Regions from separate parts of the Streptomyces sp. NPDC048496 genome, predicted to be linked through region 1. Evidence: riboswitches for the same ligand, from Rfam matches in the RefSeq annotation. Region 1 holds a riboswitch; each other region holds the start of a gene.
The links. Region 1 has a riboswitch for cyclic di-AMP ahead of ACGFSA_RS21975 (M23 family metallopeptidase). Riboswitches for the same ligand answer to the same signal wherever they lie in the genome.
Positions count from the first base shown of each region.

Region 2: linked by a shared signal. The riboswitch ahead of ACGFSA_RS17215 (transglycosylase family protein) and the one ahead of ACGFSA_RS21975 (M23 family metallopeptidase) in region 1 are both predicted to bind cyclic di-AMP.
Region 3: linked by a shared signal. The riboswitch ahead of ACGFSA_RS20285 (peptidoglycan DD-metalloendopeptidase family protein) and the one ahead of ACGFSA_RS21975 (M23 family metallopeptidase) in region 1 are both predicted to bind cyclic di-AMP.

Region 1 is NZ_JBICXB010000025.1:41,830-51,181, forward strand. It holds gene ACGFSA_RS21970 (M16 family metallopeptidase) at 1-1,226, shown strand, start outside; cyclic di-AMP (ydaO/yuaA leader) riboswitch at 1,436-1,603, shown strand; gene ACGFSA_RS21975 (M23 family metallopeptidase) at 1,616-2,410, shown strand; gene ACGFSA_RS21980 (HPr family phosphocarrier protein) at 2,593-2,874, opposite strand; gene ACGFSA_RS21985 (GNAT family N-acetyltransferase) at 3,046-6,000, shown strand; gene ACGFSA_RS21990 (DUF5998 family protein) at 6,075-6,671, shown strand; gene ACGFSA_RS21995 (alkaline phosphatase family protein) at 6,671-7,858, shown strand; gene ACGFSA_RS22000 (thymidine kinase) at 7,912-8,562, shown strand; partial or broken gene ACGFSA_RS22005 (SRPBCC domain-containing protein) at 8,588-8,881, shown strand; gene ACGFSA_RS22010 (VOC family protein) at 8,945-9,352, opposite strand, start outside.
Region 2 is NZ_JBICXB010000016.1:9,542-18,893, forward strand. It holds gene ACGFSA_RS17195 (exopolyphosphatase) at 1-395, opposite strand, end outside; gene ACGFSA_RS17200 (DUF501 domain-containing protein) at 471-1,004, opposite strand; gene ACGFSA_RS17205 (septum formation initiator family protein) at 1,086-1,556, opposite strand; gene eno (phosphopyruvate hydratase) at 1,774-3,060, opposite strand; gene ACGFSA_RS17215 (transglycosylase family protein) at 3,363-4,094, opposite strand; cyclic di-AMP (ydaO/yuaA leader) riboswitch at 4,098-4,269, opposite strand; gene ACGFSA_RS17220 (transglycosylase family protein) at 4,570-5,493, opposite strand; gene ACGFSA_RS17225 (cytochrome P450) at 5,599-6,876, opposite strand; gene ACGFSA_RS17230 (nucleoside triphosphate pyrophosphohydrolase) at 6,886-7,848, opposite strand; gene ACGFSA_RS17235 (SurA N-terminal domain-containing protein) at 7,991-8,647, opposite strand; gene ACGFSA_RS17240 (GtrA family protein) at 8,774-9,163, opposite strand; gene ACGFSA_RS17245 (glycosyltransferase family 2 protein) at 9,160-9,352, opposite strand, start outside.
Region 3 is NZ_JBICXB010000022.1:4,517-13,868, forward strand. It holds gene ACGFSA_RS20275 (tyrosine-protein phosphatase) at 1-668, opposite strand, end outside; partial or broken gene ACGFSA_RS20280 (GH36 C-terminal domain-containing protein) at 807-1,450, shown strand; cyclic di-AMP (ydaO/yuaA leader) riboswitch at 1,748-1,905, shown strand; gene ACGFSA_RS20285 (peptidoglycan DD-metalloendopeptidase family protein) at 1,909-2,829, shown strand; gene ACGFSA_RS20290 (SGNH/GDSL hydrolase family protein) at 2,996-3,841, shown strand; gene ACGFSA_RS20295 (STM4011 family radical SAM protein) at 4,038-4,955, opposite strand; gene ACGFSA_RS20300 (STM4012 family radical SAM protein) at 4,964-6,325, opposite strand; gene ACGFSA_RS20305 (STM4013/SEN3800 family hydrolase) at 6,322-7,137, opposite strand; gene ACGFSA_RS20310 (STM4014 family protein) at 7,208-8,362, opposite strand; partial or broken gene ACGFSA_RS20315 (leucine-rich repeat domain-containing protein) at 8,343-8,636, opposite strand; gene ACGFSA_RS20320 (STM4015 family protein) at 8,761-9,352, opposite strand, start outside.

The DNA.
Region 1 (9,352 bases):
ACGCCGAGCCCGAGGGCCTCGACGGCGTGGCCACGATCATGGCGCGGGCCCTTTCCGAGGGCACCGACAAGCACTCCGCCGAGGAGTTCGCCGCCGAGCTGGAGCGTTGCGGAGCCACCCTCGACGCGCACGCCGACCATCCCGGCATGCGGGTCTCCCTGGAGGTTCCGGCCTCCCGGCTGGCCAAGGCGCTCGGGCTGGTCGCCGAGGCGCTGCGGGCGCCCGCGTTCGCCGACAGCGAGATCGAGCGACTGGTGAACAACCGGCTCGACGAGATTCCGCACGAGCAGGCCAACCCGGCCCGGCGTGCCGCCAAGCAGCTCTCCAAGGAGCTCTTCCCGGCCACGTCGCGGATGTCACGCCCGCGCCAGGGCACCGAGGAGACGGTGGAGCGGATCGACTCCGCGGCCGTGCGCGCCTTCTACGAGGCCCATGTCCGGCCGTCCACCGCGACCGTCGTCGTCGTCGGCGACCTCACCGGTATCGACCTGGACGCCCTGCTCGCCGACACCATCGGCGACTGGACCGGGAACACGGTGGAGCCCCGTCCGGTCCCGCCGATCACCGCCGACGACACCGGCCGCGTGGTGATCGTCGACCGTCCGGGCGCCGTGCAGACGCAGCTGCTGATCGGCCGCATCGGCGCCGACCGGCACGACAGCGTGTGGCCGGCCCAGGTCCTCGGCACCTACTGCCTGGGCGGCACGCTCACCTCCCGGCTGGACCGGGTGCTGCGCGAGGAGAAGGGCTACACCTACGGCGTGCGGGCCTTCGGGCAGGTCCTGCGCTCGACGGCTCCGGACTCCGCCTCCGGGGCGACCGGCGCGGCGATGCTGGCGATCAGCGGCTCGGTGGACACGGAGTCCACCGGACCGGCGCTCGACGACCTGTGGAAGGTCCTGCGGACCCTGGTGGCCGAGGGACTGACCGACGCCGAGCGCGAGACCGCTGTGCAGAACCTCGTGGGTGTCGCCCCGTTGAAGTTCGAGACGGCTGCCTCCGTCGCCGGCACGCTCGCCGACCAGGTCGAGCAGCATCTCCCGGACGACTACCAGGCGCAGTTGTACGCCCGTCTGGCCGAGACCGGCACGGTCGAGGCGACCGCAGCCGTGGTCAACGCCTTCCCCGTGGACCGGCTGGTCACGATTCTCGTCGGCGACGCCGCGCAGATCGAGGGGCCGGTCAGGGCGTTGGGCATCGGTGAGGTTTCGGTCGTCACCGGCTGATGCGCCAAAGCCCCGCCAAGAGGGGCAAAGGGGGACCCTGGTGAGCCGCTTCTCGCCAGGGTCTTCCCTTTTGCCCGATTCGAGGCGAAAGCTTCTTGCTTGCCCTGTGGGATGCGCTACAAAGCGCCCTGTCCGTTTGGTGAATGAAAGTGCCCCCGCCTAGCGTCGGCTCCACTGTCCGTCACTCGTATGCCGCAATCCGTGGCGCCGGGCAGTGATCGTCGAATCCCCGTCAGGCGCGAGCCTGGGGAGCCGGGGACCCACACAGTCCCTGGGGTGAATCGGATGCCGCGACCTCCTGTGAGGCCGGGGATCCGTAGGAGACCTTCCTGCTCCGAACCCGTCAGCTAACCCGGTAGGCGAGAAGGAAGGAAAGGACCAGCTACTTCATGGCGTTCACCCGCCCCACCGGGAAGCACCGTGCCCCTAGCCGCCTGAAGCGCAGGAGCGCACGCGTCACCGGAGTCGCGACGCTGGCGACCACCGGCGTCATCGGCGGGCTGGCCTCTCCGGCCCTCGCCACGGATGCCGAGGCCCCCTCCGGCAACGAAACCGGTCTGACCCAGGTCATCGCCATCGAGGATGCCCTCGCCGACCAGGTGGCCACCCAGGCCGAGGTGCAGAAGCGCCAGGCCGACGTCGCCGCGAAGGCTGCCGAGGCGGCCAAGGCCGAAGCGGAGACCGAGGCGGCGGCGAAGGCCAAGGCCGAGGCCCGCGCCAAGGCGGCCCGTGATGCGAAGGCCCGCGCCGCCCGTTCCGCCGAGCGCACCCGCCTGGGCTCCTTCCAGCTCCCGGTCGCCGGTTCGTACGTCACCACCGGCTACAAGTCGAGCGGGTCCCTCTGGTCTTCCGGCCGCCACTCGGGCATCGACTTCCACGCCGCCTCCGGCACCTCCGTCGTCGCCGTCGGCGCCGGCACGGTCGTCGAGGCGGGCTGGGGCGGTGCCTATGGCAACAACATCGTGCTGCGGATGACGGACGGCACGTACACCCAGTACGGCCACCTCTCCTCGATCGGTGTCTTTGTCGGCCAGAGCGTCGGCATGGGCCAGCAGATCGGCCTCTCCGGCTCGACCGGCAACTCCACCGGACCGCACCTCCACTTCGAGGCCCGCACCACGCCTTCGTACGGCTCCGACATGGACCCCGTGGCGTACCTGCGCGCCCATGGCGTGAACGTCTGACCGACGTCCCATCCGCAACACGTCGAAGGCCCCGGCTTCCGCCGGGGCCTTCGACGTGTCCGTTCCTGCCGATCCGTCCCACGGAACCGTCCCCGGGCCCAAAGATATTCATGGTTTTCGGCCCGGCGTCGGAAATGCAGTCGCATTGGCGGGAAGGCTTCCCCCTGATCGGAACCCTGGAATCAGACGGTCTCCGGGAGCTCCTCGAGCCCCTCGGTGACCAGCTTCGCCAGACGGTCGAGCGCGGCTTCCGCGTCGTCCGCCTCGGAGGCGAGCACGATCTCCTCGCCGCCGTGCGCGCCGAGACCGAGCACCGCGAGCATGGAGGCGGCGTTCACCGGGGGGCCGTCGGACTTGGCGATCGTCACGGGGATGCCGGACGCCGTGGCGGCACGGACGAAGATGGAAGCGGGGCGGGCGTGCAGGCCTTCGGCCCAACCGACATTGACGCGGCGCTCAGCCATGGTTCTGCCCTTCACGAATCAATGGTTGTCTAGACCAGTCTCTCACTCGGTGCGCTGCCTCCCGCCGACCCGCAACCCGGCCTCAGCCCGTGCCGCACGGCCGATCGGAGCTCTCAGACTGCCCCGGCCCCGGGCCCTACGCGACCGCTGACCGCGCCGTAGGCTTTGTCCATGCAGCCCACGCCGGAGCAGAGTCCGCACCACGCGTACCCCGACCACTGGGAAGCGGATGTGGTGCTCCGCGACGGCGGTACGGCCCGCATCAGGCCCATCACCACGGACGATGCCGAGCGCCTGGTCAGCTTCTACGAGCAGGTCTCCGACGAGTCGAAGTACTACCGGTTCTTCGCTCCTTACCCCCGTCTGTCCGCCAAGGACGTCCACCGCTTCACCCATCACGACTACGTCGACCGGGTGGGGCTCGCCGCCACGGTCGGCGGCGAGTTCATCGCCACCGTCCGCTACGACCGGATCGACGCGAACGGCCGGCCGGCCTCCGCCCCTACCGACGAGGCCGAGGTCGCTTTCCTCGTCCAGGACGCGCACCAGGGCCGCGGCGTGGCATCGGCGCTCCTCGAACACATCGCCGCAGTGGCGCGTGAGCGCGGCATCCGGCGCTTCGCCGCCGAGGTGCTGCCCGCCAACAACAAGATGATCAAGGTGTTCCGTGACGCCGGGTACACCCAGCAGCGCAGCTTCGAGGACGGCGCCGTCCATCTCACCCTCGACCTCGAACCGACCGCCGAGTCCCTCGCCGTCCAGCGCGCCCGCGAGCAGCGGGCGGAGGCGCGGTCGGTGCAGCGACTGCTCGCACCGGGGTCCGTCGCCGTCATCGGCACCGGGCGTAACCCCGGCGGGGTGGGCCGCACGGTTCTGCGCAACCTCCTCGGTGCGGGTTTCACCGGCGGTACGTACGCCGTGAACAGCTCGTTCGCCGCCGCTCAGGGAACGATTGACGGAGTCCCCGCGCACCGTTCCATTGGCGAGATCGGTGAACCGGTGGACCTCGCGGTCGTCGCCGTGCCGGCGGACCGGGTCCCGGAGGCCGTCGCCGACTGCGGCGAACACGGCGTCCAGGGCCTCGTGGTCCTCTCCGCCGGATATGCCGAATGGGGTGCCGAAGGCAGGGAAAGGCAGCGCGAACTGGTCCGCCAGGCCCGCTCGTACGGCATGCGCATCATCGGCCCGAACGCCTTCGGGATCATCAACAACGCGGATGGCGTACGGCTGAACGCCTCCCTCGCCCCCGAGCCGCCCGCCCCGGGGCGCATCGGTCTGTTCACACAGTCGGGCGCGATCGGCATCGCCCTGCTCTCCGGGCTCTACCGGCGCGGCGCGGGTCTGTCGACGTTCATCTCCGCGGGCAACCGCGCCGACATCTCGGGCAACGACTTCCTCCAGTACTGGTACGAGGACCCGAACACCGACGTCGCCCTGCTCTATCTCGAATCCCTCGGCAATCCGCGGAAGTTCACCCGCCTCGCGCGGCGCACCGCAGCGGTGAAGCCGGTCGTCGTGGTGAAGGGGGCCCGGCACAGCGGCAGCACCCCGCCCGGTCATGCGGTGCCGATCAGCCGGATCCCGGACGCGACGGTCTCCGCGCTCATGCGGCAGGCGGGCGTGATCCGCGTCGACACGGTGACGGAGATGGTCGACGCGGGCCTGCTCCTCGCCGACCAGCCCCTCCCGGCGGGACCCCGGGTCGCGATCCTCGGCAACTCCGAGTCCCTGGGCCTCCTCACGTACGACGCCTGCCTGGCCGAGGGGCTGCGCCCGCGCCCGCCCCGCGACCTCACCACCGCGGCCACCCCGCAGGACTTCCGGGATGCGCTGGCGGAGGCACTCGCCGACCGGAGCTGCGACGCGGTGATCGTGACGGCGATCCCGTGGGTCGGCGAGAACGGCCAGGCGGAAACGGGTGACGGCGAGGTCCTGGCCGCCGCGCTGCGCGCGGCGGCGGCCACGGGGCCGGCCAAGCCGGTGGCCGTGGTCCACGTGGAGATCGGCGGCCTGGCGGAGGCGCTCGCGGCCGCCAGCAGCACGGTCGCTGCGCCGCGGATGGCCGCGACGGCTGCCCCGGGTGCTTCGGCCGCGGCGGACGGCAAGGGCACCCCGCGCGTCACGAGCCCCACAGGCACTTCAGCCACGCCGAGCACCACCGGCACCCCAGCCACCTCAGCCCCGCCGGATCCCCCGGCCCAGCCGAACGCCCCCGGCCCCGGTGCTCCCACGCCGTCTGCTCCCTCCACCGGCCGGATCCCCGCCTACCCCGCCGCCGAGCGTGCCGTCCGTGCCCTCGCCGAGGCGGTGAAGTATGCGCAGTGGCGACGGCAGGCCGCGGTGCCCGGCAAGGTGCCCGAGTTCCTCGAGGACACCATCGACGCGGCAGGCGCCGCCGACCGTATCGACGCCCTCCTCGGGCCCGACCCCGATCCCCGGGGCCGTCAGCTCAGCCACGACGAGGCGCGCGAACTCCTGGGCCGCTACGGCATCTCCGTACGGCCGACGCTCCCCGCCCCCGACCCGGACGCCGCCGTCGCCGCGGCTGCCCGGCTCGGCTATCCGGTGGCGCTCAAGACCACCGCACCTCATCTGCGCCACCGCGCCGACCTCGGCGGCGTCCGGCTCGACCTCGCCAACGAGACCGCGCTGCGCCGGGCGTACGGCGAGCTGACCGACCTGCTCGGCAAGTCAACCGAGCTGCAGCCGGTCGTCCAGTCCATGGCACCGCGCGGGGTGGACACCGTCGTGCGGGCCACGATCGACCCGGCGGCGGGCGCCGTCCTCTCCTTCGGTCTCGCGGGCGCGCCCTCCGAACTCCTCGGGGACACCGCCCACCGCCTCGTGCCGGCCACCGACCGCGACGCCGCCGAACTGATCCGGTCCATCCGCGCGGCCCCGGTCCTCTTCGGCTGGCGGGGCTCGGCGCCCGTCGACACCGCGGCGCTCGAGGAACTGCTGCTGAGGGTGTCCCGGCTCGTCGACGATCACCCCGAGGTGGTCTCCGTCGCACTGGAACCGGTCGTGGTCGCCACGCAGGGGCTGACCGTCCTCGGCGCGACCGTCCGGCTGTCGCCGCCACCGGCCCGTACCGACCTCGGCCCCCGTCGCCTGCCCAACTACTGAATCCACGGACGATCTGCCGCAGGCCCTGTCCACAGCGTCCCCGGCAGGCATCCACCCCCCGTAGGATGGTCCGTATGGCGAAGACCGGTACGACGACCCAGGGGCTGCGCGCGGCGATCGAGCGCAGCGGCTACTACCCGGCCCTTGTGGCCGAGGCGGTGGAGGCCGCCGTCGGGGGTGAGCCGGTCGCTTCGTACCTGGTGCACCAGGAGACGACCTTCGACTCCAACGAGGTGCGCAGGCACGTCACGGTCCTGGTCCTGACGGACAACCGTTTCATCGTCAGCCACACCGACGAGCAGAACGCGGACACCAGTTCCCCGTCGCCGTACGCCACCACCTCCACCGAGTCCGTCAAGCTGGACCGGATCTCGTCGGTGGTGGTCAGTCGCGTCGTGGCCGACCCGGAGAAGTACGTCCCGGGAACACTGCCCCGCGAGGTCGTCCTAACCATCGGCTGGGGCGCGGTCTCCCGCATCGACCTGGAGCCCGCCGCCTGCGGCGACCCCAACTGCGAGGCGGACCACGGCTACACCGGCAGCTCCACCGCCGACGACCTGAGCCTGCGCGTCAGCGAGGCCGGTGACGGCCCGGACACGGTGCGGCAGACCCTTGCCTTCGCCCAGTCCCTCTCCGAGGCGACGGCCGCGACCGCGGCTACCGGCCGCTGATGGCCCAGCCTGCCTGGCAGGACCCCGTTCTGCTCCCTCTCGACACCGCTCCCGTCCCCGCGTACGGCAGCGGTTCGCTCGCCGATCTGCTGCCGACGCTCGTCGCCGGACAGGGCGTGCCCGGCTTCACGGCGGCGATACCGGAGCTCACCCCCGCCGACCGGAACTGCGTCTTCCTGATCGACGGACTCGGCTGGGAGCAGATCAAGGCCCATCCGGACGAGGCGCCGTATCTGCACTCGCTGCTCCCCACCTCTCGCGGGGGCACGGGCCGTCCCATCACGGCGGGCTTCCCGGCCACCACCGCGACCTCGCTCGCCTCGGTCGGTACGGGGCTGCCGCCCGGCGCACACGGCCTGCCCGGCTACACCGCTCGTAATCCGGAGACCGGCGAGCTGATGAACCAGCTCCGCTGGAAGCCCTGGACCTCGCCGGCGGTCTGGCAGCCGTACCCCACTGTCTTCCGGCTCGCCGACGAGGCCGGTGTGGCGACCGCGCAGGTCTCCGCCCCGACCTTCCAGCACACCCCGCTCACCGAGGTCGCACTGAGCGGCGGCACGTTCCACGGCAGGCTCTCCGGCGAGGACCGGATGGACCTGGCCGCGGACCGGCTCGCCGCCGGTGACCGGTCGCTCGTCTACACGTACTACAGCGAGGTCGACGGCAAGGGGCACCGCTTCGGCGTCGACTCCGACGCCTGGCGCGGCCAGCTGATGTACGTGGACGGTCTCGTGCAGCGCCTCGCCGAGCAGCTCCCGCCCCGCTCGGCGCTGTACATCACCGCCGACCACGGCATGATCGACATCCCGTTCGGCGAACAGTCCCGGATCGACTTCGACGAGGACTGGGAGCTGCGCGCGGGCGTCGCCCTGCTCGGCGGCGAGGGCCGGGCCCGCCATGTGTACGCCGTCCCCGGCGCCGAGGCCGATGTGCTGACTGTCTGGCAGGAAGTGCTCGGCGAGCAGTTCTGGGTGGCGAGCCGGGACGAGGCGATCGCGGCCGGCTGGTTCGGTCCGAAGGTCGACGAGCGGGTGTACGGCAGGGTCGGTGACGTGGTGGCGGCCGCCCGCGACGACGTGGTGGTCACCGCGTCCGTCCAGGAGCCGCACGAATCGGCGATGGTGGGCATGCACGGCTCAATGACCCCCGTCGAGCAGCTCGTCCCGCTCCTCGAAGTACGCTCGTAACCCGTTTTTCTCCCTCTCCGGCCCTTGCTGAACCGAAAGGTGTTCACCCCCTCATGCCCGAGCTTGTGTTCTTCTCCGGAACGATGGACTGCGGAAAGAGCACGCTGGCGCTGCAGATCGGCCACAACCGGTCGGCCCGCGGGCTGCAGGGCGTCATCTTCACCCGTGACGACCGGGCGGGCGAGGGCAAGCTCTCCTCGCGGCTGGGGCTCGTCACGGAGGCCGTCGAGGCCGAGGAGGGCATGGATGTGTACGCTCATCTCGTCGACCACGTCACGCGTGGCGGCCGGGCGGACTACGTGATCGTGGACGAGGCACAGTTCCTCGCTCCTGTACAGATCGACCAGCTCGCCCGGATCGTCGACGACCTCGGCCTGGACGTCTTCGCGTTCGGTATCACCACCGATTTCCGGACGAAGCTGTTCCCCGGGTCTCAGCGCCTCATGGAACTGGCCGACCGGGTCGAGACCCTTCAGGTCGAAGCGCTCTGCTGGTGCGGTGCACGGGCGACGCACAACGCCCGCACGGTGGGCGGCGAGATGGTCGTCGAAGGTGCCCAGGTCGTGGTGGGGGACGTCAACCAGCAGGCGGACGAGGTCGGTTACGAGGTGCTGTGCAGGCGCCACCACCAGCGCAGGATGACCAGCGCGACGGCCCGCGCGGGTGCGCTGTCGCCGGACGTCCTTCCGGTGACGTCCGGCTGAGCCGCCCCCGGACCCGCGGAGCCGGCCTGCTGTGGGGCACCGCTTCACCCTGGACATGGGTCCCTGGGGCCGGCTGGCGTGCGAGGTACTCGCTGTCGAGCCTGAGCGTCCTCTGCGCTATACCTTTGCCCCTGGCTCGCTGGGCACCACCGTCACCTGGCGGCTTCACCCCGAGGGGACGGGCACCCGGCTGTTTCCGGAACATGCCGGGTTCGATGTCGACTCGCCCCTGGGCGAAGCGGCGTTCCACGGCATGGCCGACGGGTGGCCGGACGTCCTGCTGCGCATCGAACCGGCGCTCGCCGGTGGGGACCGGTAGCGGGCCCGCGAACGGAAGGGGCTCAGGGGACGCGGCGGACGCGGCCGCCCACGGCGTGAGGGATCACTGTTCCTCGGACCGTACGATCGTGAAGGCGGCGCCCTCCGGGTCCGAGACCGTCGCCACGCGCCCGCGCGACCCGTCCCGCGGGGGTTGCAGCACATGCCCGCCGAGATCCACCACCCGTGCGGCCGCCTCGTCGGTGTCGGTGACCTCGAAGTACGTCATCCAGTGCGGGCCCCGGTCGCGCGGGAGGGCACGGCCGACGCCGTGCAGCGAGGCCACCGGGCGGCCGTTCAGGTGCAGGGTCTGGTAGTCGAAGTCGGCCGAGACCACCGCCTCTGCGTCGTAGCCGAAGACCGTCTGGTAGAACTTGGCGACGGTCGAGGTCTCGCGGGTCACCAGCTCGTTCCAGACCGGGGTGCCGGGAACCCGCGCCAGCGCCGTACCGAGATGCGCGGCGGCCTGCCA
Region 2 (9,352 bases), on a different contig from region 1:
AGGTGTTCGCTGCCCGCGAGCTCCTTGGTGGCGCCGTCGAAGGAGAACTCGGCCTCCTGGTCGCCGCTGATCACCTCGGGCTCGACGCCGAGGATGTCCAGTACGCCGCGTACGAACTCGTCCCTGTTCTCCGCGTCGCGGGAGGCGGAGGTGGCGACGAAGCGGATCTTCTCCGCGCCGTACTCCTTGATGACGGCCGCGTACTGGCGGCAGGCGGCGAAGGTCCGCTCCAGCGCCTCGGGGGCGAGCCGGCCGGTGCGGTCCACGCCCTGGCCGAGCCGGACGATCTCCATCCGCCGGTCGAGCTCGGTGAGCTCACCGGTGGACGGGTCCGCGTCGGCGACGAGCAGACGGATGGAGTTGGTACCGCAGTCGATGGCGGCCACGCGGGTCATGGGTGCTCCTAGAAATCAAGCCCCTCCGGCGATTGAGGAGCGGGGGTCCGGGGGCGGAGCCCCCGGGGGGAACGGTCAGCCCTCGTCCGGCGCGCCGCACGGCGTCACGCAGGGCCCCTTGCGCCACCACTCCGGCAGCATGGCGATCGCCTCGTCGCCCAGCGGGTTCACGCCCGGCCCCGCCGCCAGCGAGTGCCCCACCAGCACGTGCAGGCACTTCACCCGGTCCGGCATGCCGCCCGCGCTGGGAAAGCCCTCCAGCACCTCGATCGCGTCGCGCCGGGCGATGTAGTCCTCGTGCGCGGCACGGTAGGCAGCCGCCAGCTCCGGGTCCGTGGCCAGACGCTCCGTCATCTCCTTCATGACGCCGTTCGCCTCCAGCGTGCCGATCGCGGAAGCCGCGCGCGGGCACGTCAGGTAGTACGTCGTCGGGAACGGCGTACCGTCCTCCAGCCGCGGGGACGTCTCGACCACGTCCGGGTTGCCGCACGGGCAGCGGTGCGCGATCGCGCGCAGCCCGCGCGGCGGGCGGCCGAGCTGCTGCTGGAACGCGGCGATGTCCGCCTCGGTGGGTGTGGTGGACTCGGTGTGGGGAGGGGGCGTTTCCATGCCTGCCTTGGATCTACTCGGATGCGTGAACTACGGCTCCGCACGGTGCTGCGGAGACGAGGTGAACAGGGAAATGAGAAGTCAGTTGCGGTCGGCGCTGTCCACGCCGTCCCACAGGTTGGAGTGCCACGGCCGGTCGGCTTCCTTCGCCCCTCCGCTGCGTTCCTTCGCCGCGTCGGGGTCGGTCACCGTGTAGCTGGTCTCCCCGGGACGCACGTAGTGCAGGTGCTCCCGGGCCAGCCGCCGGATGTACGCCTCGTCCTGGAGCCGCGCCTTCTCGTCGCGCAGCTCCTCGGTGTGCTTCTCGGCCTCCTGCGCCAGCCGCTCCTGGTCGGCGATGTCGTCGCGCTGCGACACGTACTGCCGCATCGGGTACGCGAGCGCCACCACCAGGGAGCAGACGACCAGGGCGAGGAACGCGGCCCGGCCGGTGAGCCGTGAGCGGCGGGCCTGGCGGCGGTTCTGGGACCGGTAGACGCGGGCGGCGGTCTGCTCACCGAGCAGTCGCAGCCGGGTCGCGGTGGAGAACCGGTCCCGGTCCTTCGCGGCCATGTCTCCGCCTCCCCACTACGCACGTCCGTCCCCGCACACGGTACGGGACCGAGTGCGGGGACGGACGGAGGCCAGGGCCTTTGCCCGGTACCGGGCCTGCCATCAGCCCTTACCGTGCTGATCAGTTCGCGGAGCGCTGAGCTGATCAGTTCGCGGAGCGCTGAGCTGATCAGTTCGCGGAGCGCTGAGCTGATCAGTTCGCAGAGCGCTGTGCTGATCAGTTCGCAGAGCGAAACCGCGGGAACGCGGAGCGGCCCGCGTACACCGCCGCGTCGTCGAGGATCTCCTCGATGCGCAGCAGCTGGTTGTACTTGGCGACGCGGTCCGAGCGGGCCGGGGCGCCGGTCTTGATCTGGCCGCAGTTCACCGCGACGGCGAGGTCGGCGATGGTGACGTCCTCGGTCTCGCCGGAGCGGTGGGACATCATGCACTTGAAGCCGTTGCGCTGGGCCAGCTCGACGGCGTCCAGGGTCTCGGTCAGCGAACCGATCTGGTTGACCTTGACGAGCAGGGCGTTGGCGGAGCCCTCCTCGATGCCGCGGGCCAGGCGCTCCGGGTTGGTGACGAACAGGTCGTCGCCGACGATCTGCACCTTGGCGCCGAGCTTCTGGGTGATGACGTTCCAGCCGGCCCAGTCGTCCTCGTACAGCGGGTCCTCGATGGAGACCAGCGGGTACGCGGAGACGAGCTCCTCGTAGTACTCGGTCATCTCGGCGGCCGAGCGGGACTTGCCCTCGAACTCGTACTTGCCGTCCTTGTAGAACTCCGAGGCGGCGACGTCGAGCGCGAGCGCGATGTCCTTGCCCGGGACGTAACCGGCTTCCTTGATGGCCTCGAGGATGAGGTCCAGGGCGGCGCGGTTCGACTCCAGGTTCGGCGCGAAGCCGCCCTCGTCGCCGAGGCCGGTCGACAGGCCCTTGGTCTTCAGGACCTTCTTCAGCGTGTGGTAGACCTCGGCGCCCCAGCGCAGGGCCTCGGAGAAGGACTCCGCACCGATCGGCGCGATCATGAACTCCTGGATGTCCACGTTGGAGTCGGCGTGCGACCCACCGTTGAGGATGTTCATCATCGGGACGGGCAGCAGGTGCGCGTTCGGGCCACCGAGGTAGCGGAACAGCGGCAGGTCCGAGGCCTCGGACGCGGCGTGCGCGACGGCCAGCGAGACGCCGAGGATGGCGTTGGCGCCGAGCGAGCCCTTGTTCTCGGTGGCGTCCAGGTCGAACATGGCCTGGTCGATCAGCCGCTGCTCGGTGGCGTCGTAGCCGACGAGCTCCGGGCCGATCTGCTCGATCACGGCGAGGACGGCCTTCTCGACGCCCTTGCCCTGGTAGCGGTTGGGGTCACCGTCGCGAAGCTCAATGGCCTCGAACGCACCGGTGGAGGCGCCGGACGGCACAGCAGCACGGCCCGTGCTGCCGTCGTCGAGGCCAACCTCGACCTCGACCGTGGGGTTTCCGCGGGAGTCGAGGATTTCCCGGGCTACGACGACGTCGATGGACGGCACGAGGCATCTCCTTCTGGGATATGACGCTGGTTGTGCAGGGTCGCTTTGGCCTTGCGACAAGAGCCTAACCGGCTGGGCCGCCTCGGTCCGCCGACCGCCCGCCTCCTGGGACGAAAAAGGACCCGAGGGCACTCATAGCGGGGCAAAGGTCCAGATTTCTACTGGACGGTAACGACAACAGTTGAACGGTGAATACGAGAAACCCCGACCCGGCGCGTACGGGGGAATCCGCGCCGGGTCGGGGTGCTTGGGGAGGAGAGAGCCCGTGTCCACGGGGAGCCCGTGTCCACGGAGCGCTCGCCCTACTTCGTCAGGTGGAGCTGCTGACCCGGGTAGATCAGGTCGGCGTCCGCGACGATGTCCTTGTTCAGCTTGAAGAGCTGCTGCCAGCCGCCCTTCACCTTGTGCTGCGCGGCGATCTCGCTGAGCGAGTCGCCGGACTTCACCTTGTACTCGCCGTCGCCCTTGGCGACCTTCTCGCCGGTCGGCGTGGTGACGGTCTTCTTGGGGGCGGTGCCGCGGTCCGCGCGGGAGGCGGCGGGGGCCTCGGTGCGCTCGGCCGGCTTCGGCGCGGCCTGCTTCGGCGCGGCCTGCTTCGACTGCTGCGCCGGGGCGCTCTGCTGCGCGGTGGAGCCGGTGTCGACACCCGGGTCGACACCGTCGTTGGTGAGGCGACCCGCGCCGGCACAGCCCCAGGCACCCGGGCCCTGCATGGCGAGGAGCTTCTCGGCGGTGGCGATCTGCTGAGCCTTGGTGGCGAGGTCGGCACGCGGGGCGTACTGCGTACCACCGGCGGCGGCCCAGCTGGACTGCGAGAACTGCAGGCCGCCGTAGTAGCCGTTGCCGGTGTTGATGGACCAGTTGCCACCGGACTCGCACTGGGCGACGGCGTCCCACGTGGCGACGGAGGCGGCGGAGGCACCGGTCGCACCCATCAGGGGAGCGGCGATGGCGGCACCGGCGACACCGGCGAGCGTGGCGACACGGACGGCCTTGGACGGGCGACGGTGCTTGCCCTTGCTGTTCAGCAGCATGGAACTTCTCCTCACCGACGCCTACGAGGTGAGCTGTCGGGTTCGGGCCAAGTGAGTTGCCCGGTCGCATGTCCTAGCACGCGACTTCACCCCGAGCCGGTCCTGACGGTCTTTCGACCATCGGGCCCGGCGGCTTACCTGGGTCCCCCGCTCCTGCCTACGGCGCTTTACGCGTCTGTTCCCTTCGACCGACGGCAGGATTCGGCGTGACGGTCGACGGGGCCCGCGGTGCGAGCGGTTCCGACCGTAAACGTATGCAACCTCGACATTCAAAGATGGGCATAACGGACAATCAGTCCTTACCTGCATCCGAATGCGCAGCGTTTTCGCAGGTGAGGGGCGATACGGACAGACCCGGCAGGCGCGACACGCCAATTGACGCAAAGAGACCCATGTCTCACTTACGCATAAGCGGACATAGGCCCCTGAACTACCCCGGTTTTTGGGGTACTTATAGCCGTTTATCAGACTGCTCTCACTCCGACTTCACGCTGAGATCGAGGCTCTGGCCAGGCAGGATGAGGTCCGGGTCGCCGCCGACCGCACCCTTGTTCGCCTCGTAGAGAGCGGGCCATCCGCCGGGAACCTTCTGTGCGTCAGCAATCGCCGAGAGGTTGTCGCCCGGCCGGACGGTGTAATCACTGTCGGCCGCCACCGCGCGCGTGTCGCGCCCCTCACTGTTACCGCGGGAAGCATGTCGGCCCGAGTCCCGGCCACCACCCCTGCCCGCGCCCTGACTCACCTCGGAGGCCGGCGCGCCGCGATGCTTGCCGCCCGCCTCATTTCCGGGGGAGTCGGACTTCTGGGGCGAGTCGGACGAATCGGACTTCTTGGACGGTGATGTGGCTGACGGCTCTGCCGACGGCTTGTGCGACGCCTTGCCCGACGCATTGCCCGACGCCTTGCCCGACGCCTTGTGCGACGCCTTGGCGGGCGCCTTGGCGGACGGCGCCTCGGACGCGTCCCCGCCCTTCGCCGGTTCGGCCGACGGCACGATTCCCGGGTCCACCCCCGGCAACACCCCGTCCTCCGTGAGCCCGGAGATGCCCGAACAGCTGGGCCACGCCTTCGGCCCCTGGTCCTCCAGGACCTTCTCGGCGACCGCTATCTGCTGCGCGCGGCTGGCGAGGTCCGCGCGCGCGGCGTACGCCTCACCGCCGTACGCCTTCCAGGCGTCCTGCGAGAACTGAAGACCGCCATAGAAGCCGTTGCCGAGGTCGGCGCTCCACATGCCGCCGCTCTCGCACTCCGCGACCCGGTCCCAGGTCGTGGCGTCGGCCGCGTGCGCACCGGCCGCGCCGAGCAGGGGAATAGCGATGGCCGAACCGGTCACGCCTGCGGCGACGACGATCGCGGGTGCCTGGCGAGGGCGACGGTGTCTGCCGTTCGCGGAGCCCATGGGATTGCCTTCCGTGTGACTGACAAGTGACTGGTGAGTCGAACGGTGAACGTAGCGGCACTCGAACGCTTGTCACAAGTCGATGCAGCGCAGATCACGTGAAAGTCACAGGGTTGACAGGGTGTCACTGTCGTCGGAACGCCGGCCGGGACCGAACTCCACCGGAAGCGTGCGCAGTCCACGCATGATGAGTCCGCCACGCCACCGCACATCGGTAGGTTCCACCGCAAGCCGCAGGTCCGGGAGGCGCCTCAACAGCGTGGCCAGGGCAGCCTGCCCCTCCAGTCGGGCCAGTGGTGCTCCCAGGCAGTAATGGATGCCGTGCCCGTATCCCAGGTGCTGATTGTCACGCCGCGCGAGGTCCAGCGTGTCCGGGTTCGCAAACCGTTCCGGGTCCCGGTCGGCGGCGGCGAGCACCACCAGTACGGGGTCACCCGCCGCGATCCGCTGCCCGCCGAGGGTCAGCGGCTCGGTGGCGAACCGCCAGGTCGCCAGCTCCACCGGACCGTCGTACCGCAGCAGTTCCTCGATACCGGTCTCCAGCAGCTCTGTCTCCCCCGCGTCGAGCGAGCGCTGCAGCCGCTCCCGCTGCTCCGGATTGCGCAGCAGGGCGTACACCCCGTTGCCGATGAGGTTGACCGTCGTCTCGAATCCCGCGAAGAGGAGGATGAAGGCCATGGCGGCGGCCTCGTTCTCGGTGAGGTGCTCGCCGTGGTCACTGGCCCGGATCAGCCCCGAGATCAGGTCCTCCCCCGGGTTCTCCCGCTTCCGGTGGATGAGCTCCGCGAGATAGCCGCGCATCTTCTTCACCGACCGGGCCACCCCGCCGCGGGGACCGCCGCCGTGGCGGATCATCATCCCCGCCCAGTCCCGGAAGTCGTCCTGGTCCTCGCGCGGGACGCCGAGCAGGTCGCAGATCGCATAGATGGGGAGCGGGAACGCGAAGTCGTGGATGAGGTCCGCGGATCCCTCCTCGATGAAGTTGTCGATGAGGCGGTCCGTCAGCTCCTGGACGCGCGGGGCGAACTCGGCGACCCGGCGCGGCGTGAACGCCTTCGAGACCAGCCGGCGCAGCCTGGTGTGGTCGGGCGGGTCGATGTTCAGCAGATGCGTCATCAGCTCCGCCTTGCGCTCGCCCGGGATGCCGGTCTTCCCCTTGGCGTGCGCCGGCTCGTCGTGGTGCGCAGGGTTCTTGGAGAGCCGGGCGTCGGCGAGGGCCTGCCGGGCGTCCTCGTACCGCGTCACGAGCCATGCCTCGACCCCGCTGGGCAGCGCGGTGCGGTGCACGGGGCTGTGCTCGCGCAGCCAGGCGTAGGCCGGGTACGGGTCGGTGGCGAACTCCCAGGTGAAGAGTTCGGGGGCGTCGGCGGGGCTGTCGTTCACCCCCTGACGTTATCCGTTGGCCTCGGCGGCGAGGATCGCGTCCCGGTAGGCGCGGCCCGCGGCGCGCAGGGCGGCCTCGGGGTCCGTGCCGTCCTGTTCCGCGCGTACGGCCAGGGCGAGGAGTTCGTAGCCGATGCTGTCGCCCGTCGGGAGCGGCACATCGAGTCCGGCGGCACGGACCCGGCTCGCCAGCTTCGCGGCCAGCGCCAGTCCGGGCTGCCCGAGCGGGACGCCGTCCGTGACCGAGTCGCGCTGCTTCTCGATGGCCTTGGTACGCAGCCAGTGCGCGTGGACGTCCTCCGGGGTCTCGGCGGTCTCGTCACCGAAGACATGCGGATGGCGGTGGATCAGCTTCTCGACGAGGGTCGCGGCGACATCGTCGACGGAGAACGGCTCGTCCGTGTCCTCCTCCGCGATCCGGGCGTGGAAGACGACCTGGAGAAGGACGTCACCGAGTTCCTCGCGCAGTTCGTCGCGGTCGCCGTCCTCGATCGCCTCGACGAGTTCGTACGCCTCCTCGATGGCGTACTTGGCAAGCCCCTCATGGGTCTTCTGCGAGGTCCACGGGCATTCGGCCCTGATCCGGTCCATGACCTGGACGAGGTCGAGAAGGCGGGCGCCGGGCAGATCGTACGAACCGGGCAGCAGCTCCAGGTTCGGCATCTGCACCCGGCCCGAGCCGGCCAGCCGGGCCAGCCCGTCCGTCAGCGGCTGATTGCCCTCACCGCTGGTCACGACCACGACGGTCCGGCCGCCCGCGCAGGCGTCGACGAGTTCCTGCGCGGTGGGCGCGGTGTGCTCGACGGTGACGCCCGCCTCGCACAGGTACGGCAGCTGCGGGTGGTCGGACTCGGCGCAGAGCACCCGGTCGGCGGCGTGCAGCGTCTGCCAGGCGGGCCAGGACAGCAGTCCGGGCGCGACCCGGTGGCTGGCGGTGAGCAGGACGATACGACCGGGGTCTTCAGCGTTCACCCCACCAACCTACTCGTGCCGTGACCGGCACTGTTTTGCCGGGAGGTGCGCCAGGGGCTGGGCGACCGGCCCGACCGGCCGGACACCTCTCGTTCGGATCATGCCGGGCTCGCGGGGTCCGGCACGATCCGAACGGAAGACCCTAGGCGCCGGCCGGGGCTTCCTGCTGGGCCGGCTTGGTGACCTGGGTGATCCACGGGGCCTTGTACTCGGCGAGCTGGGTCTGCTTGTTGTCCCAGGTACCGAAGCGCGGGTTGACGTCGATGTGCAGCGACTTCGACGCCGCGCTGAGCGCATCGCCGACGGCCTTCTGCCCGGCGGGCTGCTGCAGGTCGGCACCGAACGCCTGGGCGATCTTCGACAGCTGGACCTGCTCGCGCAGGACAGCATCGATCTGGTTCGGGGCGACCCAGCTCTGCTGCAGCATCATCGCCCGCAGCTGTGCCTCTCCCCCGGACTGGGAGACCGCCGACTGCCGCATCTCCTGGACCTCCTTGCGGCTGACCGTGACTCCCGCGTCCGCGGCGGCCTTGTCCAGGATCCGGTCGAAGATCATCCCGTGCAGCTTGGCCCGGCTGAGCTGCCCGGACCTGTTGATGAGCTGGACGGACTGGTCGGACTTGTTCTGCGCGGTGCGTACGTCCGCCACCTGGGCCTGCACGGTGGACACCTCGATGCGGTCTCCGCCGACCACGGCTGCGGCACCTGGGTGGGCCTGGCTGCCGCAGGCGGAGAGAAGCGGCGCCGCGACGAGCATGGCGGCGGAGACGACGAGCGCGGTGCGACGGCGGCGGTGCAAAGGAGCCTCCCGGGGAGATTGTGCGGCGGTGCACAAGACCTTGCGGTGATCGATGTTAGGCAGTGGACGTGATCCCGGCCACCGATTCGACCAACGATTCGGGAGGAGTTGGGGATGTGGGCCCGTTCACTGCCCCTCCACGGCCGTTTCCGGCCGCAGCATGATCGTGCGGGAGACCACGAACGTGATCGGGATGGCCGCCACCGCCGCGACCAGCGGTGCGTAACGGCTGCTGAATCCGGCGAGGTCGACCAGCAGCCAGACACCCCCGGTCGTGACGGTGAAACTGGCGGCGTTGGTCAGCGGGAAGAGCAGGAACTTCCGCCAGGTGGGGCGGGTCCGGTAGGTGAAGTACGAGTTCAGCAGGAACGAGCCGGTCATGCTCGATGCGAACGCGATCGCATGCGCGGCCAGATACGGCAGCCTGGTCAGCAGGGCCAGATAGGAGCCGTAATACGTACCGGTATTCGCGACGCCGACGAGTGCGAAGCGGATCATCTGCGCCCGGACCGTCATCGGCGTACGAACTCCCGGGCCTGCTGATTCGGTACGGCGGTATTGTCGGCCTTCACCAGGAAGTGCGGGCGCCGCTTCACCTCGTAGTAGATGCGGCCGACGTACTCACCGACCACACCCACTATCACCATCTGCACCCCGGCAAGAGCCGTGACCACGACGATGAGCGTGACATAGCCGGGCGTGTCC
Region 3 (9,352 bases), on a different contig from region 1:
AAGAGCGGGCTGAGCAGTTCCATCACCTCGGGCGACATCCCGGTCGCCGAGGTGTCGGTGCGCCGGACCTTGTACCGGCGGTGCGGATCGTTGGACTTCAGGTAGTCGGCCTCGATGGCCTCGCGCTCGACGCCGACCGCCAGTAGCGAAACCGCGATCGAGAGACCGGCACGGTCCTTGCCGGCCGCGCAGTGCATCAGAGCGGGAACGCTGTCCTCGGCCAGCGCGTGCAGCACCCGGCTGTGCTCGGCGGTACGGTCCCTGATGATCGACTTGTACGAGGCGGTCATCTGCGCCGCTCCCTTGCCGTCGGCAAGGACCGAGCGCAGCTGCGCGATGTCGCCGTCGCGGACCATCCGCCAGAACTCGGTGCCGTCGGCCGGGTCGGAGAGCGGAATGTTCACATTCCGCACGCCCGGCAGGTCCACGTCCGGGCCTTCGAGCCTGTGGTCCGCCGCATTGCGGAAGTCGAAGATCGTGTGCAGCCCGAGGCCGCCGAGGAACGCGGCGTCCTCGTCGGTGGCGTGCGCGAGGTGACCACTGCGGAAAAGCCGTCCGTGCCGCACCCGGCGGCCGTCCACGGTCGGCAGTCCGCCCACATCGCGGAAGTTGCGTACACCTGCCAGCTCGGGTTCCGTCGACGGGACCTGCGGCACCTGCTGCGTCACGGTGTCTCCTGGAGTGTCTGGCGTCGGCGCGGCTCGCCGGCGAGGTCAGCTCCTGCGACGATACGACATTGAATTCTCAGGCAATCATCTCGGCGGTTTCCTGCTGAACACCCCATGGAATTCCCCTCGCACGGGCGTTACGGCTGCGCGCTCGGCTGGTCCGGCTCGTGGCGCATCGCGGTGGAGCAGCTCCCCGACGGGCTCGTGCAGATCACCGGAGGCGCCGGATGCGACGACTCCGGGCTGCTGCGGCTCGCACCGGGGGAGACGTACACCACACCGGTGTTCGCCGGACTGTGGAGCGCCGGAGGGTTAGGCGGGGCGAGCCGGGCCTGGCACGCCTGGCAACTGGCCCATGTCGTCCCGGACGCCGAGAGCCTGCGCTTCCGCTTCGTCAGCGCGATGGCCGGGGAGCTCGGGGTCGGCGGGGATCGCACCGAGTGGAGTGACGAGGAGCCGGCCGAGGCGTGGAGCTGGGTGGATCTCTACAAGGAGATCCGTCCCGCGGTGCAGCACGGCGCGCTGTACCGGCTGCGGGCCCCGCGCGGTGGACTCAGCGCCGTGCAGTACGTGCATGCCAACAAGGCCGCGGTGCTGATGTGGCTGGAGGCACAGCGGTACGGGGAGCGGCCGCCGGCCCTGCGGCTACGCGGGCTCGGCCCCGCGGCGACGTGCACCGACCTGGACGCCGGGGCGGTCCACCACGGTGCCGTGCTGCTGCATCAGGGTCTGCACACCGGGCTGAGGGGGGCCTGGACGCGAAGGTGCTGAGGCTCCGGCGTGGCGGACGCGCGCAATGTGTCCGCATTGCGCCTTTTGGCGGAACATGGCCTATTTCTACGGGAGATGATGCCCTCCTCGTGAGCGGGATCATATTCGTGACGGTGTGTGGTGGTGCCACGGATGGGTATTCCGGACGTCGCGCGGAAAGCCAAGATCCGTAATCCACGGAGGGTGACCAGGATTCCGCGCCGATTTCCCGGCGCGGATTCCCTCGAGTAATCGATGGCTTGTTTCCGTCGTCCTCGCTCGCCTACGGTCACCCTCAATCCGGACGGACCGCCTAATCCTGCCGCCGCCCGGAATTCGCACCCACTCACGTGTGGCAGGAGCGGGGGAACCAGGTAAGCCGCCGCCCGGAGAGATCCGGTCGGCTCGGGGTGAAGTCGCGAACTGCGACCGGGCATCTCCAGCCCGAACCCGACAGCTCACCTCGTAGGCGCCGGAGAGGAAATTCTTCATGCCCACATCGGGTAAGCACCGCCGTACCAAGTCCAGCACGATCGCCCGCGGCGTCGCCGCCGTCGGAGCCGGTGGGGCTGTCATCGCCCTTCCGCTGCTCGGCGCCACCGGTGCCCACGCCGCGGAGCAGGCCGCGCCCACCGCGCAGTCGGCAGCCACGCACGCCGCCGTCGAGGCCGCGCCGGTCGTGAAAAAGCAGGTTGAGACCCGGACGTACTCCGTCGTCGCCGGTGACTACCTGTCGAAGATCGCCGCCGAGCAGCAGGTCGAGGGCGGCTGGCAGAAGCTGTACCAGGACAACCGCGCGGTCGTCGGCGAGGACCCGAGCCTGATCTTCCCGGGCATGAAGCTGACGCTCGGCGGCAAGCCGGCCGGCTCCGCCGCGACGACGGACACCACGCAGTCCGCCCCGGCTCCGTCGACCTCCTCGGCCGACAAGTCCGCGTCGCAGTCCAAGGCTTCGGACTCCGTCAAGACCACCACGGCCTCCGCCTCGGCCGGTCAGAGCAACAGCTCCGGCTACGTTCACCCGGTCCCGGGCAACCACACCACCGCCTACCGTGCCTCCGGCTCCAACTGGTCCAGCGGCAGCCACACGGGTATCGACTTCCCGGTCGCCACCGGCACCAGCGTGAAGGCGATCACTTCCGGCACCGTCGTCACCGCCGGCTGGGGTGGCGCGTACGGCAACCAGGTCGTCATCAAGCACGCCGACGGCCACTACTCGCAGTACGGCCACATGTCCTCGCTCTCCGTCTCGGCGGGCCAGACCGTGACCGCGGGCCAGCAGGTCGGCCTCTCCGGTGCCACCGGCAACGCCACCGGCCCGCACCTGCACTTCGAGATCCGCACCGGCCCGGCGTACGGGTCGGACATCGACCCGATCGCCTACCTGGCCTCGCACGGGATCTACGTCTGATCCACGGCTGATTCGGTCGGCCCGGTGAAGGGGCGGTGCGCAGCGGCGCACCGCCCCTTCGCTTATTCCCCCTTTGCCAAAACCTGACCGGGTGGTCTATCTCACCACCCGTCAACCCCTTATTACGGTCGCGTAGGTCACATTCGGCGGTGCAGGATATGCGCTTGTGGCAGACGATTCGAGAAACAATCAACGTGGCGTCATCAACCGGCATGGCGCCATCGGGTCGTACGCAGCGATTGGCGACAGCTTCACCGAGGGAGTCGGAGACCCCGGCCCGGACGGAACCTTCGTCGGCTGGGCGGACCGGTTCGCGGTACTTCTCGCGGACCAGCTCCCGGACACCGATGCGGCGACGAGCCCCGACGGCTTCGCGCACGGAAACTTCCGGTACGCCAATCTCGCCGTACGCGGACGCCTCCTCGACCAGATCGTCGAGGAGCAGGTACCGCGCGCCAAGGAGCTCGCACCCGATCTGGTGAGCTTCTGCGCGGGCGGCAACGACATCATCCGGCCCGGCACCGACCCCGACGACGTGGCCGAGCGCTTCGAGCGCGCGGTCGCCGAGCTCACCGACTCGGTCGGCACCGTCCTGGTGACGACCGGCTTCGACACCCGCGGCGTTCCCGTCCTGCGCCATCTGCGCGGCAAGATCGCCACATACACCGCCCATGTGCGCTCCATCGCCGATCGCTACAACTGCCCGGTCCTCGACCTGTGGTCGCTGAAGTCCGTGCAGGACCGGCGCGCCTGGGACGACGACCGGCTCCACCTGTCGCCCGAGGGGCACACCCGGGTCGCGCTGCGCGCCGCCCAGGTCCTCGGCCTTGATGTGCCGGCCGACCCCGACCAGGAATGGCCCCCGCAGGCACAGCGCGGCACGCTGGAGGTCCGGCGCGACGACATCCACTGGGCGCGTGAGTACCTGGTTCCGTGGATAGGGCGGCGGCTGCGCGGCGAGTCCTCCGGCGACCACGTCGAGGCGAAGCGGCCGGACCTCCTGCCGCTTTAGAGGAGCTCACAAAATGGGCGCCCGGCGCGCGACGCCTGGCACGCACGCTCGCTGCGTTGCCGATCCGAGGACCTTCCGGCGCCTTGCGATCGCACGCACCAGACGCCGCGCGCTGATCGGAATCCCATTTTGCTTAGGGCCTCTCTTCGGCCTCCTCTGCCGGACGGGCCCGTTCCCTTTTCGCCTCTCGGGGGCTTCAGGCGTGTCCGGCGACAGGGGACACCGGCAGGAACCGGCGCCCCGAGGGCGCCGCTATGCCCGGGCGTCGGGCCGGTATGCGCTCCAGGACGCCACCCGCGAAGACGTCGTACAACGGCAGTGTCTCCAGATGCACATAGCCGATGTGGCAGTCGCAGACGGTGAGCGGACAGGCCCGCGGACCGAGCGCACGCCGGTAGCTGCCGTCGTACAGGTTGCCCAGCTCGGCCGGGACGAAGTGGCAGCGGCGCACCGTGCCGTCGCCGTCCACCGAGATGACGGACTCGCCGGTCCGGCACGGCATGCCTGCCGAGCGGTGCGGGTGACGGCTGTACGGGAAGAGGGGGTCGAGGGCCGTCCAGCGGTCCGCCTCCTCGTCCGTGTAGCGCTGCCCCTCAGCGGCATTGACCCAGAGGTAGACCTCGTCGGGCAGGTCGGTACGGAGTCGCCGCGCCTCGTCGACATGCTCCTCGAGACCGACGACACCGACGCTGTACCGGACACCGACAGCGGACAGTTCCCGGCACCTGGCGAGGAAACGGCCGTACGGTGTCTGCCCCGGGTGGTACGTGCACCACAGCGCGATCTTGCCGCGGCCGGCTTCACCGGCCTCGGCCAGCCACCGTGTACGACCGCTGAGATTGGTCTGGATCGCGACCCGGCCGATGTGCGGCAGCTGCGCCAGTTCCACCAACGCGCGGCGGTACCAGGAACGGACCAGCCCCTCGCCCCACGGCGTGAACAGCACCGAGATCCTGTCCCTGGTCTGCGCCGCCGCCCACGCGGTGAACCGCTCCAGCGCGGCGCGGTCGGCGCGGAGCTGCTCCGGGCTGTCGCGCCGCTTGGCGAACGGACAGTACGGGCAGTCGTAGTCGCACGACGCCAGGGGACCCCGATAGAGAATCGTCAGATCCATGGGAGTGCTCACTTCGGTTCGTACGCGGCCATCGCGGCCCGTACAGCGGGGGAGAACAGTTCGGGACCCAGCGCGTCGGAGTGGGCGAGCCCCTCGGGCGAGAGCCGCAGCAGCCCGGACGCCACGGCGGACCCGTCCAGCCAGCCGCGAGCCTCGAACCGGTCCAGCTCACCTGGGAAGTCGTCACCGGGAGCGGCACCGAACCGCTCACGGTATTCCGCCAGTTGCAGCCCCTCGGCCTGGAGGAGCGACTGCAGAAGGTGGCGCCTGTGCGCCTCGTCGCCGTCGACATACCGCCCCACTTCCGCGCGGGAGAAGTCCTCGGTGGCGGTGTAGTCGTCGATGATCGCCCGCACTTCCCGCATCTCCACCGCGTAGTCGAAGGAGTAGTGCAGCCGACTGGTGTACGAGCGTGCGCCACAGCCAAGACCGATCATGCCGTCCGTCTGGCACGCGTAGTCGGCGGGGCCCTGCTGCGGGGCGTCGGCGTGGCGGAACATCCGCATCGACACCTGCTCGTAGCCGTGGGCGAGGAGATGGTCCCGGCCCGCCCGGTACAGCCGCAGCCGCTCCCCGTCCCAGGCCGCCTCCGCCGCTGCTTCGGCGTCGGCGCCGAGCCGGCCCAGTCCGGTCAGCGGGCGCACGTACAGCGGATAGAGATACAGCTCCTCCGGCTGCCAGGCGAGGGCCGCGTCCAGAGAGGAACGCCAGCTGACCTCGGTCTGCCCGTCGATGCCGTAGATCAGGTCGATGTTGAGGACCGGGATGCGCGCGTCCCGGATCCGGCCGAGCGCCGCCTCCACATCGGCGCGGCGCTGGGGACGGACCGCCGCGCGTGCCTCGGCGTCGACGAAGCTCTGTACGCCGATGCTGATCCGGGTTGTCCCGCGGTCGGCGAGGACGGCCAGCCGGTCGGTCGTTGCGGTCGACGGCGAGGTCTCGACCGACAGCGGCACGGACCGCAGGTCGGCGCCCATCCGCTTCTCCGCGATGTCGCAGAGCCGCTCCAGCTCGGCGGCCGTCAGGAAGGTGGGGGTGCCGCCGCCGAACGCCGCCGCGGCGAACCGCACCGGCTCGTCGTCACCCAGTGCGTCGCGGACGGCGGTGGCCTGCCGGTCCAGTGCGTCGAGATAGCGGGTCGTCAGCTCGTCGGGGGCGCCGATCCGGGTGAAGAGGTTGCAGAAACCGCAGCGGACCTCGCAGAACGGTATGTGGAGATAGAGCGAGAGCGCGTCCTTGCGCTCTCCCGCCCACAGCTCGCGCAGCGCGGGCCGGCCGACGGGGTGGCCGGTGAGCGGGCGGTACGCCGTCTTGTGCGGATAGGCGTAGACGTAGCTCTGGTACGGGCGGACGGTGTGCGGACTGGTCATCGTGCGGTGGCCCCCGGTTCCAGGAAGAAGTGCGCGTACGGAACGGTCCAGACGGACTCGTGGCCGAGCCGGTGACCGGTGTAGCCGTCGTCCCCGTACGCCGTGCCGTGGTCGGAGCAGACGATGGCGAAGCAGCGCCGGCGGCTGCTCGCGGCGGCAAGGAGCCGGCCGATGTGTGCGTCGACGTACTCCAGGGCGGCGGCGTGCGTGGCACGGGAGTCACCCGACTCACGGGTGGCGCCGGGCTGGTGGAACCAGTTGGGCTGGTGCAGCGCCGACACGTTGACGAAGAGGAAGAGCCGCTGTTCGGCGGGAAGCCCCCCGACGACCTGCTCGGCCCGCGCCACCTGGGCCTCGAAGGAGATGGGTGACGCGACGCCGAACTCGGGTTCCCAGTGGCTCTCCTGGAACATGGCCGGCAGCACGGAACCGAGCGGGCCCTGCCGGTTGAAGAAGCCGACGCCTCCGATGCACACCGTGCGGTAACCGGCCCCGGCGAGAGCGGACACCAGATCGGGGGTGTCGAAGACGAAGGTCCGGGAAGCGGTGGTCTCGCTGCCAGCGAAGCGTGCCGCGAACAGCCGGGGGTGCGGGCCGGGGGCGGCGGGCGTCGGCAGGAATCCCGCGAAGATCGCCTGGTGCGAGGCATACGTGAAGCTGCCCGGGGCATGCCGCTTCTCCCAGATGCCGCCGGGCAGATGACGGGCCAGATGCGGGATGCGTCCGGCGGCGGCCAGCTCCGCCGCCACGTCGTAGCGCAGGGTGTCGAGGGTGATGAGCAGCAGATCGTGACTGCCCACGATCTCGCTCATGTCAGGATTCCCGGTGTGTTCCGAGGGGGCGGCGTCCGCGTCGCGGATGTCGGCGACGGCCTGTCCGGTGTCAGGGGGTGGCGCTTGCACGGTGGTTCCTTGCTCTGTTCAGTACGGCGACGACCTGCGTCACATAGGTGTCCAGGCCCTCGAAGCCGCTGCCGGGCAGCCCGGTCAGGCGGGGCAGCAGGTCGCCGAAGGCGTTGACCTCGCCGACGGCGAACCGCCGCCAGCCGGTCGCGGGCAGCAGATCGACGGCCACACACAGCGTGTCCGGGAAGCAGCCAGCGGCGCGCTCGCACACGGCCAGGGCCTCGGCCCAACTGCCGCCCGCCGCCTCGACGGCCGTGCGGACCTCGTCAAGGCTTCCGCGCTCGCCGCCGAGGTGAAGATTGGTCATGGGGGAGTGGCTGGTCCGTACGACGGCATGGGTGGCGCGGCCCGCCACCACCAGGACCCGCAGGTCGGCCGAGCGCCCTCGCTGCGATGCCTTGGGCAGCCAGCGCTCGATGTGCAGCCCGTCCGGTGCGAGCGCGTCGACGATCGCCGCCACCTCGCGTTCCGTCGTGCAGCGGCGCACCCGCAGCGAGTTGAAGAGCCGTCCGGATGTGTCGCGCTCCACCGACGTGGTCGCCCGCACCCGGCCGGGACCTGCCGTCTCCACGGCCAGCACCCCCGAGGCGGACGAGCCGTGCGCGAGCTTCACGAAGGCCCGTGGCATGCGCTGCTGAGCCATCCGCTCCCGTACATCCGCCCAGTCGCGCACCACGGGCGCCGCGGCGCCGGAAGTCGGCGAAGCCGGTACAGGGACCCCGGCGCCGTCCAGCACGGCATGGCACAGCCGCTTGTCGAACAGCACTGCGACATCGCCCGGGGCGTCGAGCAGTACCGCTCCGGCCGCGTCGGCCGCCTGCGCGACCGTCCGCACCGCTCCGGTGAACCGGGTGTACCAGAGGGCGGTGCCCTCGACCCTCGTCGGATCGTCCACCGACCGCAGCAACCGCTCGACCTCGGTGTCCTCACCGGGCGAGTCCATCCGTACGGTCTCGCCCGGCCGGAAAACGGCCTTGCCGCCCAGGACGTCCAGCCAGGGCACCACGCGCGCGGCCGGCAGCCCGGCGGCGCGTACGGCCTCCCGGAAGAGTGCGACCCGGCGGTTGCCGGGAACGCCCACGACGGCGAAGCGCACCGCCGGGCCGCCCGCCTTACTCGGTGACTGCGACATAGCGCTCGTCGTCCTCATCCGGATCCCAGTACTCCACCTCGTCCGGTTCGCCGTTCACCCGGTCGGCACCGAGCAGTCCTTCGAGGCGGTCCACCAAGGGGGCACTGATGTAGTGGTGGTGCAGATCCAGCGAGGTCAGGTGGGTGAGCGGCTGACCCGCGAGCAGCGCCTTGGCTCCGAGGTCCCCGAGCGTGCCCATCGCCAGGGAGAGCGACTCCAGCTGGGCGACAACCGGGGCGGACGCCACCGCGGCCGCGATCTCGTCCTGGATCTCCCAGCCGCCAGGCGACCGCGTCCGCCGCCGGAAGCGGACCGGTGCGCGGCAGGCCGGGACCGGGCACCGTAAGGACCGGCAGGCCGTGGAACGTCTCGGGATGGTCGATGTCAGTCATGGGGCGTCACTCCGAAACCGTGGTGTAACGGCCCTCGGCCCCGCGACCGTCCCATGGTTCCTCGCGTTCGGACACATCGACGCGCACACCGTGCGGTTCCAGCGCTGCCTTGATCCGGTGCTCCATCGGCGCGGTGAGGAAGTGATGGTGCAGATCGAGCCGTTCGAGATGGGTCAGCGGCTGGCCTTCGAGCAGCGCGGCCGCGCCCTCGTCGCCCAGCGTCCCGTGCGACAGATCGAGGGTGCGCAGCTGGGCGACGACCGGGGCGCCCGCGACGGCCGTCGCGATCTCGTTCTGCACCTCGCTGTTGCGTAGACCGAGGTGGTGCAGGCGGGGGAAGCGCGAGCCGGAGAGCAGCGGGGCGAGGTCCGCGACATCGGCGTCGCCGCCGTACGCGGAGACACCGAGCCAGAGATCGAGCCGCTCCAGCGCGGGCAGCTCGCTGTCCAGAATGCCGCGGATCACTCCGGCCGGCAGCCCGCCCGTCTCGATGGTCAGCGAACGCAGCCGCTCGTGCTTCGAAGGGGCGAACTCCAGGTCCGTGCCGCCGCGCACGCCCAGTTCCAGCAGGCCGGGGAACGCCCTCAGAAGCGCGGTG